Regions from separate parts of the Photorhabdus viridis genome, predicted to be linked through region 2. Evidence: predicted binding sites of a transcription regulator. Region 2 holds the regulator's gene; the other holds the start of a gene.
The links. The regulator PurR, encoded in region 2, represses purine synthesis genes. The targets are predictions, from matches to a motif close to CANGCAAACGTTTGCNTG.
Positions count from the first base shown of each region.

Region 1: the regulator PurR is predicted to act here: its motif matches at 2,530-2,547, upstream of guaB (IMP dehydrogenase).

Region 1 is NZ_JBEJZY010000015.1:52,428-56,869, forward strand. It holds gene guaA (glutamine-hydrolyzing GMP synthase) at 1-920, opposite strand, end outside; gene guaB (IMP dehydrogenase) at 1,000-2,466, opposite strand; gene xseA (exodeoxyribonuclease VII large subunit) at 2,639-4,012, shown strand; gene ABR397_RS08295 (TonB-dependent receptor domain-containing protein) at 4,043-4,442, opposite strand, start outside.
Region 2 is NZ_JBEJZY010000027.1:56,017-60,458, reverse strand. It holds gene punC (purine nucleoside transporter PunC) at 78-1,277, opposite strand; gene punR (DNA-binding transcriptional activator PunR) at 1,425-2,333, shown strand; gene purR (HTH-type transcriptional repressor PurR) at 2,340-3,365, opposite strand; gene ABR397_RS13210 (Grx4 family monothiol glutaredoxin) at 3,852-4,199, shown strand; gene rnt (ribonuclease T) at 4,302-4,442, opposite strand, start outside.

The sequences.
Region 1 (4,442 bases), on a different contig from region 2:
TTTTCTTCCGGATCATTGATGCCAGACAATGCAGTAAGGAAGCGATCTTCTGCGGGAACATGGACGATATTCAGCCCAAATTTACCAGCAAACATTTCCATTACCTGATCGGCTTCATTCAAACGCAGTAAACCGTTATCGACAAATACACAGGTCAGGCGTTTGCCAATTGCGCGATGCAGTAATAACGCAGTGACAGAGGAATCAACACCACCGGACAACCCCAAAATAACGTGATCGTCACCAATCTGTTCACGCAGACTTACAACCGCATCTTCAATAATCGAAGCAGGAGTCCACAAAGCTGCACATTGGCAAATATCCAATACAAAACGTTCCAGTATGCGTTGCCCTTGATGGGTATGGGTGACCTCCGGATGGAACTGTACACCATAAAAACGTTTTTCTTCATTCGCTATAATGGCAAACGGGCAGGTATCAGTGCTGGCAATGGTGATAAAATCCTCAGGGATTGCAGTGACTTTATCACCATGACTCATCCATACATCCAGTAACGGTTTACCCTGCTCATTCAACGAATCCTGGATACCACGAAGCAATGCACTTTCCGCTTTAATTTCAACCTGAGCATAACCAAATTCACGTTCAGTAGAACTTTCTACCTTGCCACCGCGTTGCATCGACATAGTTTGCATGCCATAGCAGACACCCAGTACAGGAATATCGGCGTTAAAAACATATTCAGGCGCACGTGGACTTTCCTGCTCTGTAGTACTCTCCGGTCCACCGGAAAGAATAATACCGCTTGGGTTGAATTCACGGATTTGTTCTTCCGTTACATCCCATGCCCAAAGTTCACAGTAAACCCCGATTTCACGGATACGGCGAGCAATCAACTGAGTATATTGCGAACCAAAATCAAGGATAAGAATACGGTGCTGATGGATATTTATTGTCATGTGCGGCGAATTCCAAAAAACAAGTAAATAAGAAATAAAGAAGTTAGGTGGCTCCTACAGGAGCCACAATAAATATGAATTACAGACCTAACCGGTAGTTTGGAGACTCTTTGGTAATGGTTACATCGTGAACGTGGCTTTCCTGAATACCCGCACCACTAATACGAACAAATTCAGCTTTGGTTCTCAATTCATCAATAGTTGCGCAGCCAGTCAGCCCCATACAGGAACGCAGGCCTCCCATTTGCTGATGGATAATATTTTTCAGCAATCCCTTATAGGCAACTCGGCCTTCAATGCCTTCCGGTACCAGTTTATCTGCGGCATTGTCAGTTTGGAAATAGCGATCGGAAGAACCTTTAGACATCGCGCCCAGAGAACCCATTCCACGATAAGATTTAAATGAACGCCCTTGGAACAGTTCAATTTCTCCTGGGGATTCTTCCGTTCCTGCCAACATGGAACCGACCATGACACAGGAAGCCCCTGCGGCAATTGCTTTAGCGATATCACCGGAGAAACGAATACCACCATCCGCAATAATCGGGATCCCTGTGCCTTCCAGCGCCTCAACCGCATCAGAAATAGCGGTAATTTGCGGCACACCGACACCTGTCACAATACGGGTAGTACAGATAGAACCAGGACCAATACCGACTTTAACCGCATTGACACCAGCTTCTACCAACGCTTTTGCACCTTCTCCCGTCGCCACGTTACCGCCAATAATCTGTAGATTCGGATATTTAGCGCGGGTTTCACGAATACGCTGCAATACACCTTCAGAATGACCGTGTGATGAATCAATCAGCAGAACATCAATACCGGCGGCAACCAACGCATCAACGCGTTCTTCATTACCAGCACCTGCGCCAACCGCGGCCCCAACGCGTAAACGTCCATGCCCATCCTTACAGGCATTAGGTTTACGTTCCGCTTTCTGAAAATCCTTAACCGTGATCATGCCAAGCAGATGAAAGTCTTCATCAACCACCAGCGCTTTTTCAACCCGTTTTTCGTGCATTTTCTGCAACACAACATCACGGGCTTCGCCTTCTTTTACCGTTACCAGACGCTCTTTAGGCGTCATTACCGCAGTAACCGGCTGATCCAGATCGGTAACGAAACGTACGTCACGACCCGTAATAATACCAACCAACTCATTTCCTTCGGTCACAACAGGATAGCCAGCAAAACCATTACGCTCTGTCAGTGCCTGAACTTCACGCAGCGTGGTTTTAGGGGCCACCGTGACGGGATTTGTCACAACACCGCTCTCATGTTTTTTCACCCGGCTAACTTCTTCCGCCTGGCGCTCAATAGACATATTTTTATGAATAAAACCAATTCCGCCTTCCTGAGCCAGCGCGATAGCCAGGCCGGATTCAGTCACGGTATCCATAGCCGCAGACAGCATAGGAACATTCAGACGAATAGTGGAAGTCAGTCGAGTAGACAGATCAGCAGTGTTAGGCAGAACAGAAGAGTGGGCAGGAATTAACAAAACATCATCAAAGGTTAAAGCTTCTTTTTTAATTCGTAACATAAGCAATATCTCACCAGGCTGCGGGCAATTTAAGGGATAAAATATTGCCGCGGCATTATACAGAACGTAATCGGTTGCCTCCAGCATTTTGTGAAAAAATTTCTTGCTTACTTTATAACGAACGTTAGTATCGGTGAATTAAGCCCTTGTTTTGGAATTTGATCTGGCTCAAATGTCACTACCTTCTAATACTGGAATTTTTTCTATCAGCCGCCTCAATCAGACGGTCCGTCAACTGCTCGAAATGGAAATGGGCAGAATTTGGGTGAGTGCTGAAATATCGAATTTTTCTCAACCCTCCTCCGGCCACTGGTATTTCACACTGAAAGATGAACGCGCTCAGGTGCGGGCCGCAATGTTTCGCAGTAGTAATCAACGGGCGACATTCAAACCACAAAACGGTCAGCAGGTTTTAGTTCGCGCGGCAATTACGCTTTATGAACCCAGGGGGGACTATCAGCTTATTGTTGAAAGTATGCAACCCGCCGGTGATGGGCTGTTACAGCAACAGTTTGAATTATTGAAACAGAAACTCAATGACGAAGGATTATTTGATCAGAGTCATAAGAAACCCCTTCCCTCTCCTGCTCAACAGCTTGGGGTGATTACATCAGCCAGTGGCGCCGCCCTGCATGATATGCTGAATATTTTGCAACGCCGTGATCCATCATTGCCAATCGTCATTTATCCAACAGCCGTTCAAGGAACCGAAGCGCCGCTACAGATTATTCAGGCAATTGAATTAGCTAATGCAAGGCAAGAATGTGATGTATTGATCGTCGGCCGCGGTGGTGGCTCGTTGGAAGATTTATGGAGTTTCAATGATGAACGCGTCGCCAGAGCGATTTTTCACAGTGATATTCCGATAGTCAGTGCAGTCGGCCATGAAACGGATGTTACCATTGCTGATTTCGTGGCAGATTTGCGGGCCCCGACACCATCAGCAGCCGCTGAATTAGTCAGCCGTAATCAGCTCGAATTGTTACGTCAAATCCAGTCGCAACAGCAGCGATTGGAAATGGCAATGGATTACTTTTTTGCCCAAAAACAACAGATTTTTAGCCTGTTATCTCATCGTTTACAACAACAGCACCCTCATTTACGGCTAGCTCGTCAGCAAAACTTACTGGTCAGTTTACGCCAGCGACTCACTGACAGCTTGCAACGACATCTGCGACAAAGCGATCTGGCTTATGAGAAATTGCAACAACGGCTCTGGTATTCAAAACCCAGTCAGCAGATCCGCCAGTATAGCCAACAGATTCAGCAACAAGATTTTCGGCTAAAACAAGCGATCGAACGACAAATCAGCCGTTCCAGAGAAAAATTTGCTGTTTCCTGCTCACGAATGGAAGCCGTCAGCCCACTGGCAACACTGGCCCGTGGTTACAGCATCAGCGAAGTCCCTGATGGAAAATTACTGAAACAAACCAAACAAGTGCACGTTGGTGATACTCTGAAAACCCGGTTACAAGATGGCTGGATTGAGAGTGAAGTGATTAAAATTAAGAAAGAACGTAAAAAACGACCAGCGAGTCAGAAATAGTGGCATTCCTTGCCACTTATTTTTCCTATATTAAAAACGGATTTCTGCGCCTGCAATATAAGTACGCCCTCTGGCTGTTTGCATAGACGAAGTTTGTTCAATCATTAATGGCGACGAATTTGCGCGATTAAGTGCTTCAGAATAATTTTTATTTGCCAAGTTCTGTACTGAAAATTTCAACAGCACATTTTTATTTATCTGATAATCACTATAAAGATCGACTATTGTTGGAATTTTAGGTTCCTTTTGCAATATAACCCGCCCGTCGTCATCAACATTATATTGATCTGGGTCCAGCCTATGAGAATCACCCGTATATTTAACAATCGCACCAACACGGACTTTCTCATCAAATAAACGGACACCGGTATCCAGAATCATAAAACTGTCAGGCAATTGTGACACGGGATCGGCACCAAAATGCGCTGTA
Region 2 (4,442 bases):
GTTTCATCAATTAATAAATAAAGACTGTAATTAATTGATAACCAACAGTCTTTATTGGTGTAACCATTTGATTAATATCAATAATGTTTTTCAACGGCTTGAATGCAGCGATCAGCTTTTTTTTTCCACTGTATAAAATACCCTAATACCATCAGAATAACGGTAGAAGCCATGACGGTGGTTGTTGATATAAGTGGATTGTTGACAAATGCTGAAACAATCAGGCTGGCAATAAAACAGAGCCCTAATTGGAGCGTGTTTTGCAATGCGGCTGCTTTTCCACTGTCTTGTGGGTAAGCGGATAAAGCATTAGCGACTGCAATTGGATATGAAGCACCATTCATAGCGGCCATAAAGCAGAAAGGGACCAGAATCGTCAACATGGTTGGTTCGCTGAATTTTGCGATTAAATACAGCACAATCATGCTGACAGCATAGCCAACCAACAGATAAGGGAAAACAATTTCACTTTTTATTTTGGTCAAGATACTGCGGCATCCATAACCACCGGCCATAAAGGCTAATGTTTGTGGCACATAACTCAGACCGATGTCCTTTGGGCTATAGCCCATATTACCGAGAATAAAAGGTGAGCCTGTTAGCCAGGCAAAAAAACCAGCGCTGCATGATGCAAATATCAGGACGTTGCCACTGAATACCGGTGATTTTAATAACGTAAAGAAAGATACATCGCTTTTCTGCGTTTCAGTCTCACGCTTTTTTTTGCGGTTTTCTTGCAGGAATAAAGTAGGCAACAGCAGTAATAATGTAATTGCCAGTAATACCAAAAAAATGATGCGCCAACCGCCATGTTGTAACAGCCAGGCGCCCATCAAAGGCGCCAGGGCAGGGGAAAGTGCGACCAGGGGCATGATCGTGGCAAAAACGCGTTTAGTATGGTTGGCGTCATAACGATCAATAACTAATGCTTGCCATGAAACAGCGGCTGAACAAACACCGATGGCTTGGATAAAACGCAAAACTAAAAGTTGCGTGGCGTCTGTTATCCAAAGCATACCCAGACAGCCAACGGAAAACGTTGATAACCCGATGATGATAATAGGCTTTCTTCCAAAGCGATCGGAAAGAGGCCCCCACAAAAGTTGAGCAAAGGCAAAACCTGCAAGAAAGACGCTCAGGCTGGCGCTGATTGCTCTCGTCGATGTGCCCAATTCTTGTTGCATAGAGCCGAATGCCGGTAGATACATATCAATAGCTAGGTAACCCAGCATACTCAAGCCTGCAAGGTAGAACATGAACTGACTTGAGTTTTTCATTTGATTACTCTCTTTGGATATCATGATTGAAATAACTTGCTGTGATAGGTAGATAAGAATATTTGCACATATTCTATATGCCGTGATTTTTACTTGTGAAACGGTAATATTTGGATAATGCTATGAAAAAAATTGAAAGGTAAAATTATGTGGTCAGAATATTCACTTGAAGTTGTGGATGCTGTTGCCAGAACGGGAAGTTTTAGCGCTGCTGCAACGGAATTGCACCGTGTCCCTTCTGCAATCAGTTATACCGTAAGGCAACTGGAAGAGTGGCTTGCGGTCCCATTGTTTGAACGTCGTCATCGGGATGTGGAATTAACTGAATCAGGCGCTATTTTTATCAAAGAAGCTCGCGCTGTTATCAAAAAAATGATTGACACTCGTCATCAGTGCCAACAGGTTGCAAATGGCTGGAGAGGACAGCTTAGTATTGCTATTGACCGGGTTGTTAAACCAGAACGCAGTCGTCGGCTTATTCTTGATTTTTATCACCATTTTCCTGATATAGAGCTGTTTATTCATCAGGAAGTATTCAATGGTGTATGGGACGCGCTGGTGGATGGCCGGGTTGATGTTGCAATTGGCGCCACCCGAGTAGCGCCGGTAGGGGAAAGGTACAGTTTCCGGGATATGGGATTTATGCCCTGGCTGTGTATCGTCAGTACGGGCCATGCTTTGGCTCAGTTGAACGGTCCATTGTCTGATGATCAAATGCGGCCTTATCCTAGCTTGTGTCTTGAGGATACATCCCGCAATTTACCGAAGCGAGACACCTGGACTCTGGATAATCAGCGCAGGCTAGTGGTACCTGATTGGGAATCTGGTCTGGCTTGTCTGAATGAGGGTTTGTGTGTGGGGATGGTACCCAAGCATAGGGCAATGCCGCTGATCCGACAGAAAAAACTGGAAGCATTAGAATTAGAGCAGCCTTTGCCAGATAGCCCGTGTTGTTTGACATGGGTGCAAAACAGCCATTCTCCGGCATTAAGTTGGCTTCTTGGCTATCTCGGCGATAGTGAAACTCTTAATGCTGAATGGCTTCAGGATGAATAGGGAGGATTAACGGCGATAGTCGATAAATGGGCCATCTGTGACAGAGCGCCGTTCAACCAAACGTGGATGTACTTCAATAGTTTGTGCATCTTCACGTTTACTGACTATTCTGTCCAGTAACATAGAAAATGCCATTTGTCCCAGACGTTCTTTTGGCTGATGGATAGTCGTCAATGCCGGAGATAAATAGCGGGCGTTGCGTATATTGTCGTAACCGATCACAGAAATATCCTGTGGGACGCGTAATCCTAGTTCATCAGCAGCACAAATAGCCCCCATTGCCATAACATCGCCACCACAGAAAACTGCGGTCGGACGCTGTTTTTGATTCAGAATTTGATGCATGGCTTTGTAGCCCGATTCAGGTTCAAAATCCCCTTGAACAATCCACTCTTCTCTGATTGGAATACTGGCTTCTTTTAAGGCTTTCAAGAATCCCTGATGGCGGCCGCCACCGGTATTTCGTGCCAGAGGGCCGGGGATCGCACCAATATCACGATGACCACGTTCAATAAGATAGCGGCCAGCCAGATAACCGCCGTGGAATGCGTTATCAATAATCGTATCAGTGAAATCACTTCTGGCTTGCCCCCAATCCATGACGACCATTGGGATATTGCGATAATCTTCTAACATTCCCAGCAATTGTTCCGGGTACTCTGAACACATCACCAGCAAGCCATCCACCCGTTTTTGTGCCAGCATGGCCAGATAGGCTTTCTGTTTATCAATGTTATTGTGTGAGTTACACAAAATCAGCGTATAGCCTTTGCTATAACAACTGTTCTCAACGGCTTCAATGATTTCAGCAAAATAGGGAGCTTCGCTGGACGTTGCCAGTAATCCGATCGATTTTGTATGGTTAACTTTCAGACTGCGGGCAACAGCACTGGGTGAATAACTCAGTTCTTTGATAGCAGCCCAAACGGCGGCCTTGGTATCTTCGGCGACGAAACGGGTTTTATTAATAACATGGGATACAGTAGTGGTTGAAACGCCAGCGTGCTTAGCCACATCTTTGATCGTTGCCATGAGATGAAATACTCCTGACCTTTTGGTCTAAATTTAAAACTCTTTGTTAATTATTTACCAGCATCTTTATACATTAGGGTGTCTGCTGGCAATAATTTAGCGATAAATCCTGAATTTTGTCTGATCTGGCTCAAAAGTGAAAGCAATAATCAATGTTATAAAATACAGGGTAATCGCTATTTTATTTTTTTTCCTTAAATGTAAGGATAATTAACCATATTAAATGAATGGTATTTGTGGTTATAGACGTCTATTCTGAGGGGGCATCGATGAATACCGATTTGAAGCTTGGCTTATTTACTGCGGTGAGCACGTTGGCGATGATTGCCATTTTTGCTGCTGTTTGCTTGATCTTTGCCTGATAAAGGCCATACGCGCCAGGATAAGAAAATATCAGGATGCATATTGGTGAGAGAAAATGGTATTCTCCGCCAATATTGTGACGATGTTGGTTATCAACATACTGTTGGTTTAAAGGAAATAAAAATGACGACTATTGAGAAGATTGAGCGCCAAATTAAAGAGAACCCGATTCTGCTGTATATGAAAGGCTCTCCTAAATTACCAAATTGTGGATTTTCTGCCCAGGCTGTTCAGGCTTTATCTGCATGTGGTGAACGTTTTGCTTATGTAGATATTTTGCAAAATCCAGATATTCGTGCAGAATTGCCTAAATATGCTAACTGGCCAACTTTTCCTCAGCTTTGGGTCGAGGGTGAGTTGATAGGTGGATCCGATATTATTATTGAAATGTATCAACGTGGTGAGCTACAAACATTAATTAAAGAAACTGCTGATAAATATCGCTCTCAGGATGAAAACGCGACAGAATAATTTTTAAATTAGCGACAGGCTATTATGTTATCTCCCCATATGTTGATATATGGGGGTTTTTGTTATTGCTTAAATTTAAATTTGATTATATTAATCTTATAGTTAGCTATAAGTCTCTCCGGTTTTTTCTTCTTCTGTTGTCGCTAAGGGCCAGCCGCCGAGTTGTTTCCAGCGGTTAACCATTTTACAGAATAATTCAGCGGTACGCTCAGTATCATATAAGGCGCTGTGAGCTTGATTATT